DNA from 3 places in the Dehalobacter sp. CP genome. Region 1 is predicted to be linked to each of the others. Evidence: a T-box and tRNA genes for the amino acid it is inferred to sense, from the RefSeq annotation. Region 1 holds a T-box; the other regions hold tRNA genes.

Region 1 (4,783 bases):
CTCCGCGAAGGATTCACGTGTAGCACTGCCATTTCCTGCAGAAGCCAGAGCAGCTTGATACTGGACAATAAGCCGCCAGACACGGTTTAAAAAGCGGTAGCAACCTTCAACACCCTGTTCGCTCCACTCCAGATCCCGTTCAGGCGGGGCAGCAAACAGAATGAACATTCTAGCCGTGTCTGCACCATATTTGCCGATGATCTCCTCAGGGCTGACGACATTTCCTTTGGATTTGGACATCTTGGAACCGTCCATGCAGACCATTCCCTGGGTAAGCAGATTCGCAAATGGCTCATCCACCTGGAGGTAGCCAAAATCTCTCAGGGCTTTAGTAAAAAAGCGTGAATAGAGCAGATGCAGGATCGCATGCTCGACACCGCCGACATACTGGTCGACGTTCATCCATTTGGCAGCGTTTTTTTCGTCAAAAGCCTTATCCGGATTCCGCGGGTCACAATACCTCAGATAGTACCACGAAGAGCACATGAAGGTGTCCATCGTATCGGTTTCTCTTCTGGCAGGGCCTCCGCACTTCGTACAAGTTGTTTGCACAAAGCTCTGGGAAGTGGTCAGCGGGTTTTCACCGGCCTTGAACACGACATCATCAGGCAGCAGCACCGGCAGCTGGTCATCCGGCACAGGCACAACGCCGCACGTATCACAGTAAATCATCGGAATAGGCGCACCCCAATAGCGCTGACGGGAAATCAGCCAGTCTCTAAGGCGGTAATTGATTTTACGCTCACCAAGCTGCAGCTTTTCCAGTTTGGCAGCCATCCTGTCCCAGGCCATCCGGTTATCCAGTCCGTCAAAATCAAGGGAGTTGACCATGGTCCCGTCTTCAATATACGCTTCTTTCATCGGCATATCTTTATCTGCAGTGGAAACTTTAGGATCAAGAATGACTCTCGCGATCGGCAGACCGTACTTCCCGGCAAAGGCAAAATCTCTTTCATCATGTCCCGGAACCCCCATAACAGCTCCGGTTCCATATTCGAGAAGAACGTAATTGGCAATCCAGATCGGGATCCTCTCTCCGCTTAATGGGTTGATGCAGTAGTTTCCGATAAACATACCTTCTTTTTCTGCTTCCGATGAGGTTCTCGCAATTTCGTTCAAGCCTTTCATCTTCTCGATAAAAGCGAGCACGCCTTGTTCATACTGTGTTCCTTTGACGAGCTGTGTAACCAGCGGATGTTCCGGGGCAAGAACCACATAGCTCACGCCAAAAATCGTATCGACTCTGGTCGTGAATACAGTGATCATATCCGTGGTGCCTTCAATTTTAAATCTAGCTTCGGCCCCTTCAGAACGGCCAATCCAGTTGCGCTGCATGGTTTTTACTTTTTCCGGCCAGCCTGTAAGCTTATCCAAGTCATTTAAGAGCTGCTCCGAATAATCCGTAATTTTGAAAAACCATTGTTCCAGATCTTTTTTGGTAACAGGTGTATCGCAGCGCTCGCAGGCGCCGTCCACGACCTGTTCGTTCGCCAACACTGTCGCGCAGGACGGGCACCAGTTTACAGCGGCCTTCTTCTTATAGACCAAACCATGTTGATAGAACTGATTAAAAATCCATTGTGTCCAGCGGTAATACTCGGGGTGGCAGGTTGCAACTTCTCTGTCCCAATCGTAGGAAATACCCATCTCCTGAAGCTGTCGCTTCATGTTCGCAATATTTTTCCAGGTCCACTCTGCCGGCGGTGTCTGATGCTTGATCGCGGCATTTTCAGCGGGAAGGCCGAAGGCATCCCAGCCAATCGGGTGCAGCACATCATAGCCCTGCATCCTTTTGAAGCGGGCAATCACATCAACGATCGAATAATTGCGGACATGTCCCATATGTAAATTTCCAGATGGGTATGGAAACATGGCAAGTGCATAAAACTTTTCTTTACCGCTATTCTCCTCAGTTTTTCCTGCTTTGTTCTCCAGCCAGGCTTTCTGCCATTTTGACTCAATCTCGTTGAACAAATATCTTTCCTGCATAGATCCGACCTCCAAAGTTCTTTCCAACAGAACAGTCTTTAATTGTTCTGCAAAAATAGATAAAAACCCCCATCCCCAAGGGACGAGAGTTTGCTCCCGCGGTACCACCCTAATTCTGTGCGCTTAAAGATTATAACGGTTCTCACCGGCATCCGTTGCTGCCCGGACACTGCTCAAGAACGAGTTCCCCGCCTGGTGAAAACGGCTCACACCAACCGCCGTCTCTCTGATTCATCCCTTTCAGGTACTGCTTTCCTTCAAAGCGTAAAAATATTAGATTGGATATTCAAATTAATGATTTAATCGTTTAGATTTTAATTCTATATAGAATCAAAAATCAGTTATATAATACGACTTCCCGGGCATCGGCCCACAGTCTTTCCAGACTATAAAACTCTCTGGTATCTGGTGTCATAATATGTATAACCAGATCCCCACAGTCGATCAGCACCCACTGAGCTTCAGGAAGCCCTTCTATCCTTAAAACCGAAATCCCGATCTCGGGTAATTTTTCTGCAAGGTACTCGGTAATTGCTTTGGTCTGAGTTGTGCTGTTTGCCGTGGCAATCATAAAATAATCTGCAATGACGGATATTCCCTTTAAGTCAAGGGTCAAAATATTTCCGCCTCTTTTATCATCAATAAAGTCAACTACTTTCTGCAGCTGGTCATGACTTATTTCCAAATTCTAACCTCCTTTAGACGCTTTTCCATTTTTCAAATCTTCATACGTCAGAATCGTCAGCGGATGAATCGGTTTATTGTTCTCCTTCAGATAGTACAAGGTATGCTCCACACAAGCCAGTGTACCTGTCTTAAGGTCATGATACAACTTCTGACGAAGCTTGTCTACACCGGGGAAATTCCTCCCGGGTTCCGTGAGATCGGCACTGTAAATCAACATTTCCAGAAGGGACATACCCGGTCTCCCCGAGGTATGATTCGCAACCGCATTCAGGACATCCTCGTTTTTTATCGCGTAAAGGTTCTGCAGCATATAAGCTGCGACTCTTCCGTGAATAACCTGGGGAATTTCCAGATCTTCCGGATAAAGAATAAGGCCCCATTCCCGGGCTTTTTTCAGCTGTTCCGGATAAATATACTCCTTAGCCAGGTCATGGGTAAGCGCAGCTAAGCCCGCATCTCCCTCTTTTACACCGAACTTCGGGGCAAGTTCCACGGCTAGAGCTTCTACCCCAAGCGTGTGCTGAAATCTTTCCAGCGAAAGTTTTCGTGAGGCTAAAGTCCTGAAATATTCCAGCCGGTCGTTCACAACGTTCAACCTCTCTTAGTTTAGCGCTCCTTGCCGTCCATGATACCGGCAGCTTTATATCATCCTTGGTAACGCTGCACCGTAAAGGCTATTTAACGCCTTCCTCTCCACGGACGTCGCGGCATTAGGCCACCCGTGGGCAAACTACAAGAATACGGTACAGTTTGCTGTACCGTATTCTCTCGGGTCCAGGGTCCGAAAATGTAAGATAAACCAGGATTCTTCGTGCTATTTATATAGAGCCCTATGACTCATTAAAGATCAGAATTTATCTTAACAGAAACCCCTAACCAAAAACATTAGACAGTTTGGCGAGGTCTCGCTTCGTTTACTGTCAATGAACGGCCATTGAACTCACTGCCGTTAAGTTCTTCTGCTAAGCGCTCGGCGTCCTCTGAAGCAACTTCTACAAAGCCAAAGCCTCTTGAGCGACCGGTTTCTCTGTCGGTAATGATTCTGCTGCCGATTACATTGCCAAACCGAGCAAAGTACTCAGTCAGTTCCTCCGAAGTCGTACTCCAGGGGAGATTGCCCACGTACAGGGTTTTTGTCATGGAATTCACCTCTAAAATAATTTTGTTTATAGTATGAAACAACTATTACTATAGTATACAATCCTATCGGAAGTCAAATGTTTATTTACTGATGTAAATATTATTTTCTATGATGAAACGCCGCACTTCTTCTGGAAGCAAATAACGGATAGACTTGTTATTCCAGATCCTTTTTCTGATATCTGTCGAAGATATAGCCAGAGCGGGAATTTCCATCTCGAATATTCTGTTTTGGGCATAAGGATATCTGTCAAATAATTCTCCCAAAAAAACACCAATTTCATACCCCGGTCTCGAAGCCCCGATAATTTGGGATATTCCAATAATCCCTTCTGCTTCCCGCCAATTCAAAATATCCCGGAGCGCATCCGAACCGGTGATAAAAAAAAGTTCCTGTTCGGGGAACAACAGATGCAGGGCTTTTAAAGTGTCATAGGTGTATGAAGGGCCTTCCCTGTCGATCTCAATTCTGGATGCGATAAAATTCTCATTGTCGCGGATAGATATTTCGACCATCGCAAAACGCAGATCCGAATTTGCAATCTGGTAATCAACTTTATGCGGAGGAATGCCTGTGGGGATGAATAAGACCTTGTCAAGCGCAAATTCGACCCTGGCTGTCTCCGCAGCCACCAGATGGCCGTAATGAATTGGATTAAACGTTCCTCCCATGATGCCAATCCGGCGTCTGCCGGCGATTGACTCGCGAACACTCCGTTCCATTATTTATCTCCTAAATTTTTATTATTAGGCAAGTCTCCGTAACCTATAGCCGTTTACGTCAGGCTGCGCCCTCTATAGTGAATCGTTCTTTGTCATGCATGACGCATTCGGCCCCGTAAAGGCAGCAAAAAAAAATATGTCAGGGCAGCTCTATTTTTGGTTTTTCGCTGGCCTTCCGATAGAGCAGAAAATTCCGCCCGATCACCTGAACCAATTCTGAACGGGTAGCTTCGGCCAGCTCGGA
Region 2 (4,783 bases), 740 kb from region 1:
GCGATAAGGCGAGGAAGGATTTTGGATCAGATTATTGACAACCGTCATCATGAATCCGACAATTTGTTTTTCCTGCACTGTTTTTACATTTGCATAGACGATCCCTAACTGGCTGTAAACAGTACGCAGCAGCACTTTTGTCGCTTCAGAATTAATTTGAGAACCGCTTCCTCCTTGGCCAGTTGAATTTGCGCCTCCGGCAGCACTTTCGCTGCTCGAAACTTTTTCGTCTTTCTTCACTTCGAATGTCATCTTGTCAGGTTTTACTGAAAAGGCTATGATCTCAAAAGGAAAAAAATCATTTGTTAAAACAAGGGTGTCGCCTTCAAGGGTAATTCCTTTATCAGCTATCGCCCTGATCTTGCTGAGCTTATTGAGGACCAAGCCTTTCGGCAGTAATATTTTGCCTATTTTAAAATTCTCCGGTATATAGACTATGCTCCCGTCGCTGTAAAACAGATACCCCTCTGAATATAGCTGAAATTTGATTTTCTGCCCGATTGTTCCCCCAACAAATATCTCAATCCTGTTTTTCCCAAGCTTGGAAGTAAGCCCTGTAAGATACGGGACAGACTGCAGTTTCTTTTCGCAATAAAAAGCCATTGCGCTGTTGATCTCGTCTTGACTGAATTCAATCGTCCCGCCTTGTTTTTTGATATTCTTCACCTTATCTGCCATTTCTGTCACTGAGACAGTCTGGAAGGCAGGCTCATCTTCTGACCATAGAGCCGTAACAGTTGAAATGATCATCACAAACACAACAAGACAGGCAATGCTGACTCCTAAAACTTTTTTTGATAAAAATTTTAGCCCGAACAAAAAAACACTCCTCTCAGCGCTTACTGCCAGAGCAAACCTGAAGCGTATTGCACCGATCTCTAACCTTATACCGGCATCTATGTTAAGAATACCATAAGAACCATTTGATTACATCCATCGTCTCTCAATACACCATTGTCCGATGAACAGCAAATACGGGTGTTTAGACTCAGATCCGAATCATAAACACCCGTATTCGTGAATTGTCGATTGCAAATTTGTTCTACCTTTTAGTATGTAACCGTTTTACACTGGAACAATGTAAAACCTGCCAACTTACTTGCAGTTTTCTAAATTCTTTATGGCAATAGAACTCAAAAAACTTAAAGTAATTAGTAATTGTGAGGGTTACGGAAAGGCACGCAATTACTTCTTTGGACCAAATAAATAAATGGAAAAGTATTCTTCTCCATCTTTTTCAATCCTATACATTACTTTTTTCTGCTTGGAAGGCATTTTCACAATATTAAAATTATTGGTTATAAAATACCCGAAACCGAGTTCGTTCATTGGGAAGTATAATATCCCGTTATCATCTTTAATCGGTTTAAATGTATCATAAGAGATTTGCTGGATTTTTATGCCATCCGGAGCCTGTTCTGAAAAGATAAGCTGGCAGTGTTGATACATCTCAAAGTCATGATACAGTTCAGCAAATTGGTTTTCCATTTCAATCCCCCCTTTCCGGTTTTATTACTTCGCTATGAAGATTTCATTTCCTGCCCCAAAACTCAAAATTTGGCTAAAATCCTGATTTTATACAGGTATATACATTTATTGTATATAAGGCTTGCAAAAAATAATAAGCTTCTTTCTGGCAATCCCGCTCATGGGATGCAGCCAAACAAAACAACAAACCGAGAACAATCCCTGGTCTAAATGTTAAAAACTTACTGAATTAAAATAAACTACCTGTGTATTTTATTCCTATATGCAGATACTACAGATAAATAAACAAAAAGGAGGGATATCTAATGGCTAAGTATAAACTGCCGGTTAACAAACAAAGCGTTGCCAGCGAGCTTAATGTTAACTTAGGTCCAGACACCTCCGCAAGACAAAACGGCTCTGTTGGAGGTAGCATGGTTAAGAAAACCTTTGAATACATTAACGGTAAAATCTAAATCATCCAGCCATGACAGCGAAAGCCCCGAAGGATCTTACTCCCTCGGGGCTTCGATGTTCGTATATCTTTCACCATTCATAGTTCTTCTATATTTTAAGCCTTTAAATTACTTGGTGCCGAAGGCCGGGGTCGAACCGGCACATCCTCACAGATATCGGTTTTTGAGACCGACGCGTCTGCCAATTCCGCCACTTCGGCACGCCTTACTTTTGCTATTTTATAGTATCAGCGTCAAAAACGCAAGTACATTGCCACTTTTTTACGGCTATTTTCATATTATTTTTCACTCCGATAAAGACAACTTGGATTATGAACGCATAATACCGGTCAGAATCTCGTTGGCTTCCTCAGCCTCCGATTCCGGCACGAGTATTTCGACGCTTACGTCGGTGGATTCCTGTGAACCAACTGCTTTTAGCTGGACTAAAATACCTTCGTCTGCAAATGCTTTTTGATATTTTTCAGCAACTGCTTTATTTGGTGCTATATAAATGACTGTCCACATATTCTATCCTCCAATAAGCGTTTAGACCATCTTATTATACTTTTGAATCATTGCTTTCTCCACATTCGGCGGAACTAATCCTGAAACATCTCCTTGCAGACTTGCCGCCGATTTGATCGAGCTGGAACTGATGAACGAATACTCGCTTTTTGTCATTAAAAAGACGGTCTCGATGTCGGGAGCCAGCTTTTTATTCATCAAAGCCAGCTGAAATTCGTATTCGAAATCAGTCATGGCCCGCAAACCTCTGATCAGCGCAATAGCTCCGCATTCACGCGCAAAATCCACAGTCAGACCGCCAAAAGACTTGACTTCAACATTTTCCATATCGCTGGTTTCGCATCTCAACAGTTTCTGTCTTTCTTCCAAGGAAAAAAGCGTCTGTTTGTTACTTTCGGAAGCTACTGCCACAATGACACGGTCAAAAAGATAAATGGCTCTATGCAGGATGTCAAGGTGTCCATTGGTTACTGGATCGAATGTCCCCGGGTATATTGCAGTTCGCACAAAAAATCTCCTTCAGTCTAGAAAATATCTTAGTGTCATAAAATCTATTTATGGGATTCGCCCCAAAGCGGCAATATCCTGCCTCTTCCAACAAATTTTTATTGCCATCTTACCTGATCATTTCCCAAAAGCGCAATAAGCGCCCTGTCAAGCTCTTCAGATGGCCTGACAAAATAATTTGGACTTATCTCAAAGGTCTTCTTATTATCCTGGCAAAAGAAATAGACAGGATGCGTTCCGCGAAATGCCCCAAGAACCGCCAGGATCTTATCGGTCAGCTCCGTATCCTGATTGCTTGGAATCTTCAGAAACAATTTATCCGGTTTGACGCTACATTCCTCGATCGGCAGAACTTTTTCAGCAAATATTTTCTTTTCATCTTCATTCACATAATAACGACCGTGAACAACCACAATATGGTCGTTGTCCATCCTGACAACTTCCGGAAACAATCTGGGAAATACCAGAACCTCAATCGTTCCGGTCAGATCCTCCAGTAAGAAGGTAGCCATCATTTCCCCTTTTTTCGTTATTGTTTGCCGATAAGAATTTATTATCCCACCTAGAATGACCTTTTTTTCTTCCGTACTTTCGAGACAAGCCGCAATTTCTGAACTCGTGATTTTCCTGAGCAGGTCATTCACGGAATAAAGCGGATGGGCTGTGAGATATATACCGATATACTCCCTCTCCATCTTCAGGATCTCGTTCTCGCTGAATTCCGGTATTTCAGGCATAACCAGCCCTCCATCGAGGTCCTGATCGAGATCAAACAAAGACATCTGGCCGGATTCGCTGTCCTTTTGCCGGTTCTGGGCCAGCTCCAGGGCCTGATCCAGGACTTTCATAGCCTGAGCGCGGCTGCACAGTGACTGAAATGCGCCGGCCTTAATCAGACTTTCCAGGGTTCGTTTGTTCAGAACTTTAGCATCCATGCGTACAATAAAATCATAAAATGAGGTAAACGGGCCGTTCTCTCTTTCGGCGATGATCCTGTCAACCACCTGTGTCCCGACATTGCGGATCGCCTCGAGTCCAAAACGTATCGCTCCGTGTTCAATGGTAAAATCCCGGTAACTGTACTGGACATCGGGCGGCAGAATCTCAATGCCGCTGCTCCTGGCCTCCTGAATATAAAAAGTGACTTTATCTGATGCGCCGATCACGGAACTCAACAGCGCCGCGGTGTATTCCAGCGGATAATTCGCTTTTAGATAGGCTGTCTGGTAAGAGATCATCGCATAAGCCGTAGCGTGGCCCTTATTGAATCCGTACTCGGCAAATTTGGCCATCAAATCAAAAATCTCTTCGGCTTCCTTTTCACCTATACCCAGACGGAGCGCTCCCGGCACAATCCATTCGCCGCCGCTGTCCTGCAGGCCATAGATAAAGTTCTGCCTTTCTTCGGCCATGATTTTCTTGTCTTTTTTCCCCATGGCCCTGCGCAGAAGATCTGCTCGTCCAAGAGAGTATCCGCCAAGATTCTGGGCAATCTGCATGACCTGTTCCTGATAGACGATAATCCCGTACGTCGGTCTTAAAATTTCTTCCATTTTCTGATGCAGGACCTTGATCTGCCCGCCATGCTTTCGGCGCACGAACTCCGGAATCTGTTCCATCGGACCAGGACGGTACAGAGCGAGCACAGCAATAATATCTTCAAAACAACTGGGCTTCAAATCTTTTAAGATAGCCCGCATGCCGCCGCTTTCCAGCTGAAATACGCCTGTGCTGTTCCCTTCGGAAAGCAGTTGATAGGTCGCTTGGTCATCCAGCGGCAAATGATTCAGATCAAGCCGGATACCGCGGGTTTTCCCAATATTCGC
Region 3 (4,783 bases), 710 kb from region 1:
GGCATTAAGGTCAAAATCCGTTTTTAATCCTGACAGGCTTGCGCCGCCTGCACCATAATTAATCACTAACGGATCGACCAAAGCATCTCCGGCTTTGATATCGATACGCTGATAGGCTGTATACTCGCGGCTTGTCGTGATATCCAGCTTAAATTTTATTTCACTGCCATCTTCGGTAAGAATTGTGCCCTGGGCTGAAAAGTTCATGGATTCTTTTTCTGTATAGGACTCTTCATAGTGATAATTGATGCCCCAGCCAACCCTCTGACTGCCGTTCCCATTATTGTTGCCGTCGTTCTTTGCTGCCATCAGGTGACCAAAATCACTGTTACCCGGACCTGAAAGAGTTAGTTTGTTCGGTACATCAATCGTTACCTTTTTCCCGGACAGCTTGGAAAGAAACTTTTCCAACAGGGAGATAATTTCTTTCTCCCTAGGGCTGAGTTCAAAGAATTCATCTTCCGACTCAGCAGTTGTTTCTGAGCTGCTCACTGCGGGATTCTCCTGTAATTTAGCTAAAGCGTCACTTGAAAGTGTCAGCGAATCCGCAGTTGGCTCTGTTTCATCGTTTGCATCCGTGCCCTGTCCGTCAACCCAGGCTTTCAGCCTTTCATTGACGGTCTTTTGCTGTTCCAGCTTGTAGTCCGAATAAAGATCAACAGCTGAACTTAAAACCTTCATCTTCATCCCTCCATGGATATTAGACTTCCTTATTATTATCGTAAAGATTTTTAGTTTTCTTAAGACCCATGGAGGTTTCTTTGAAATTTCTTGGAATCAAAAAAAGATGCAATCATACATCTTTTTAATAATCACGTAGCCTTCGACTGAGAAGTCCAACTGTTTTCCCAAATATTAATTGTCTCCTGCCGCAATCTCCCGAAGCCCGGTCTCGAGGATCTCCATCTCACCGATCTCATTATCTCCGGCAACCCCGAGCTCTTTGAATTTCCTGGCGGTCACGAGTACCCGGTTCTCATAGGAGCCGACGGCCCGATTGTAAGCCTGAGTGGCCTGAGCAAGTCCTTTGCGGATGTCCAACAAATGCTCGGTCAAAACGCTGATCCTGTCATAGAGCTGTTTGCCGAGCTCGCTGATATCGCGGGCATTTTCGTTGATCTGTTCCTGGCTCCACCCGTAAGCCACGGCTTTAAGCAGCGCGATCAGCGTTGTCGGGGTCGCCAGGATGACCCTTTGCCCGGCGCCGTATTCGATGAGTTCCGGATCTGACTGCAGCGCAGCACTGAAAAAGGTTTCACCCGGCAGAAACATGACAACAAATTCGGGCGTAAAATCGAACTGGTTCCAGTAAGACTTCGCGGCAAGTTTGGTAATATGGTTTTTGACCTGCCGGGCATGACCCGATAACTTTGTTCTCTTATGGTCTTCATCGAGGGCTTCCACAGCTTCGAGATAATCCGCGAGCGGGGCCTTGGAATCGACGACGATCGTTTTATTCCCCGGAAGCCGGATAATCATATCCGGGCGCTGCCTGCCGGACTCGCCGCTGACTTCCTCCTGCTGGTAAAAATCACAGTGCTCCACCATGCCGGCCAATTCTACAACCCGCTGCAGCTGGATTTCTCCCCAGCGGCCTCTGACAGTCGGCGATTTCAAAGCAGAAGTCAGCTTCAAGGTCTCCCGCTGCAGCTTTTCCTGCCCGAACGCCATATTTTCGACTTGCTTAAGCAACCCTTCATAAGCCCCTGCTCTTTTTTGTTCCAGTTCGTTAATCTTTAGATCAACTTTGTCGAGCGATTCCCGCAAAGGCTTTACGAGTTCATCGATAGAAACCTGCCTTTTTTCCAGATCAGCCGAAGCCTGAATCTGAGTCTTCTCGAGTACGACCTTCGCCAATTCGAGAAAGGACTGATTGTTGTTCTTAAGTGCCTCAGCGGATAAGGCCTTGAAGCCGCTACTGAGCTCCTCCCTCGCATGACTGAGAAGCATTAATTTCTCTTCATACGCTGTCTGCTCCATCTCGAGCCGGGTACGCAGTTCAGAAATGACAGCGGAATTTTGCATTCTTCTTTCAAATTCCCGATTCAGTTCCGCATGCAGCCTTTCATTCTCCTGCTCAAGCGTCCGGGCCTTTTCCAGTAGTCCTCTGGCTTGGCCTCCACGGATACTGAACCCTGTCCCAAATCCGAGAATGATCCCAACCATGACTGCGCTGATGAGATAAAGGAAGACTGGATCCATCCGGCATCCCTCGCATATCTATATTATTATCGGAGTTATCGTCTTTGCGGTTTGATAATCGTAATCTTTTTATGCCAAGTGCTGTATCATGTACGCATCCTACTTCAAATAGTCTTCAGGCAGTTTGGTCAGGGGTCCAAAACTATCCAAAGGCCAGTACCTGATCCAGACCCTTCCCAATATCTTATCCTCGGGCAAGGCCCCCCAACGATGACTGTCGTAACTGGCAGGACGGTTATCGCCCATCATGAAGTAGGAATCCTCTGGCACAGTTTCAGGCCCAAATTCATAATCAGCCGGATATTCGACATAAGGTTCATCTAGAACCTGGTCATTAATATAGACTTTTCCATTTTTGACTTCAAGCTTTTCTCCGGGCAAGCCGATGACTCTTTTGACGAGGTCCTCATCCTTCATCATAGATTCGGGAGCTTCAAAAACAATAACATCTCCGCGCTTGATATCGCCGCATTTATAAAAGAACCGATCCACGATTAAACGATCCTGAAGCTGAATCGTAGGCAGCATCGAGCCGGTCGGGACGATTCGCGTATCAATCAAATAATTTCGGATCACCATAGAGAGAACAAAAGCAATTGCAACGATGACGACCCATTCAAACAACGATTTCATAAAACCCTTCAACACAAATCACCTTCCACATTTCTTCAATATCTCAAATTTCAAAGGTTAGCCCAAACCTAGGTTACTTTCTCTATTAATCTATATATTCCTGCCTAAACTATCTGAAAAAACAAAATGCTCCCAATGGAAAAGGATAACAAAAACCACAACGAAAAGCAAGGCTGGAACAAAGGCCTTGTCCCGCCCTGCTTATATACATGTTTTCAAGGATTAAAAATTCTATTTTTTTATTACGCTTTTGTGTTGACAAAGCACAGAGCCATCAAATATAATGTAATCTGTCGATGCGGCCGTGGCGGAACTGGCAGACGCGCTAGTTTCAGGTACTAGTGGGCTAACGCTCGTGGAGGTTCAAGTCCTCTCGGCCGCACCAAAATTCGAAAGTTAAAAACCCTTGATAATCAAGGGTTTTTTGTTTTGCCAAAAATAAATATCCATTTATAAAAAGATTATAACTCTTTATTTCCCTTTTTCCCTTTTTCGTTATTCGAGCCAATTCCTTTCAATATTTTCACAAACCATGGAATGGGTACCTTATTAATTTTTGCTGCATATCCAATGACTCTTGTAACATAGATCAGCCCTACCCAAAAGACAATCAGATAATGAACATTGGATACGACTTTGGCTGGAAAATATTCAATACTACTTAGCCCGAAAGTCAAGTCGACAAAGTAATTATGGGCAATAACGCCAACCATAATTGCTGCTAAGTTTACGCAAAAAGCACATAGCTTGGCTTGTAAGCTATGATCTTTCTCCTTCCCTTCTTTAACCGCTCCAGGTAATAAGCTTATTAATGCGTCAAAAACGGCAAGTCCGATAAACCCACCAATAATACTGAAAATAGGAATACCAGTCCAAGCCGCAAAAGCAGAACCTAGAGCCGCTAGAGAGGCAATTAAGCCGACATGCTGCGTATAAGAATTTTTAATCTCTTCAGCGAAAGATTCAATTGGAGAACAAGCAAGCCATCCCATAATAGCACCACCAATCCTTGATAGAACACTATTATGTTTATTCAATGACTTTGGTTCTTTATACCCTGATCTTATTTCAAAACTTTTTTCATCCGTAAAAACCACTGTATATTCGGCAAATAAAACCTTATGTTTTTCATAAACATCAACATTCAGCCCATGAATTCCCGCGCTAGATGTTAATTCTATATTATTTGGTGAAGTGAAGCTTTTTATAGCAGATATAAAATCCGAATGATTACTCTCAGGGAAAGCTTTAGCTTTTGATATTTTATTAAAGTCTACATCCATCGTGAGCGTATTCATTCTTTTTCTCCCTCTCCCATCGTTATTAATATTCGATATTCGTTGAGTTTCTTCCTCCCTTTACTGACAACAAACTTGTATGATCCGAGCGATTTTATGAGCATATCGTTAAATACAATCTTTACCGAGATATCCTTTGTTCCTGTTGGTATCTCAATTTTTAACGGTAGTTTGGTGACATACTCATCTTTATCATCTTTTACTGTCATTTCAAGTATGATGTCACCCTCATTTTCTTCAGCCTCTTCCGACTCAAAAACCTGAACCCCAACGACAATATTAAGGGATATTTTTTCAAACAAAGCTTTAATTGTTTTTGTGAAAAGAATGCTCTTATAAGTTAAGGATTCATTTTCATTAATGACATCTTCACACGCCATAATATATGGGACGTTAACTCTAGCCATACGATGTATCCACCTTAAACCATAGAATATTTTACATATCTTACATAATAAAGGAATTAATTAAGTTTGTCATTAATTTTCCAGAAAAATGCAAAATCTTTTTTGCTTCTTATATAAAAGAACAACCCGACCAGAGCCGGGTTAAAATGGGATAGAAAAATAAAACGAAAAAGTTTACATCGTTACTATACAATTCAATTGTGACAATTGTGTGACTTTATGATTAAACGATTACCGGTTCAA

What was found. The T-box of region 1 lies ahead of leuS (leucine--tRNA ligase). A T-box ahead of a tRNA ligase gene usually reads a tRNA of that ligase, here a tRNA-Leu.
Region 2: it encodes a tRNA-Leu, which carries the amino acid that the T-box ahead of leuS (leucine--tRNA ligase) is inferred to sense. The anticodon was not compared.
Region 3: it encodes a tRNA-Leu, which carries the amino acid that the T-box ahead of leuS (leucine--tRNA ligase) is inferred to sense. The anticodon was not compared.

Annotation. Positions count from the first base shown of each region.
Region 1 covers NZ_CP157399.1:2,480,957-2,485,739, forward strand. Annotated here, with positions in the region: gene leuS (leucine--tRNA ligase) at 1-1,989, opposite strand, end outside; T-box leader at 2,065-2,259, opposite strand; gene rsfS (ribosome silencing factor) at 2,327-2,674, opposite strand; gene yqeK (bis(5'-nucleosyl)-tetraphosphatase (symmetrical) YqeK) at 2,678-3,262, opposite strand; gene AAH944_RS12360 (RNA recognition motif domain-containing protein) at 3,562-3,816, opposite strand; gene nadD (nicotinate-nucleotide adenylyltransferase) at 3,898-4,539, opposite strand; gene yhbY (ribosome assembly RNA-binding protein YhbY) at 4,679-4,783, opposite strand, start outside.
Region 2 covers NZ_CP157399.1:1,736,639-1,741,421, forward strand. Annotated here, with positions in the region: gene AAH944_RS08580 (hypothetical protein) at 1-819, opposite strand, end outside; gene AAH944_RS08585 (hypothetical protein) at 1,186-1,488, opposite strand; gene AAH944_RS08590 (small, acid-soluble spore protein, alpha/beta type) at 1,794-1,943, shown strand; tRNA gene AAH944_RS08595 (tRNA-Leu) at 2,057-2,143, opposite strand; gene AAH944_RS08600 (DUF2007 domain-containing protein) at 2,253-2,450, opposite strand; gene coaD (pantetheine-phosphate adenylyltransferase) at 2,472-2,957, opposite strand; gene AAH944_RS08610 (DNA polymerase III subunit alpha) at 3,056-4,783, opposite strand, start outside.
Region 3 covers NZ_CP157399.1:1,767,299-1,772,081, forward strand. Annotated here, with positions in the region: gene AAH944_RS08740 (hypothetical protein) at 1-681, opposite strand, end outside; gene rmuC (DNA recombination protein RmuC) at 856-2,202, opposite strand; gene lepB (signal peptidase I) at 2,302-2,835, opposite strand; tRNA gene AAH944_RS08755 (tRNA-Leu) at 3,134-3,220, shown strand; gene AAH944_RS08760 (hypothetical protein) at 3,297-4,133, opposite strand; gene AAH944_RS08765 (hypothetical protein) at 4,130-4,540, opposite strand; gene AAH944_RS08770 (D-2-hydroxyacid dehydrogenase) at 4,780-4,783, opposite strand, start outside.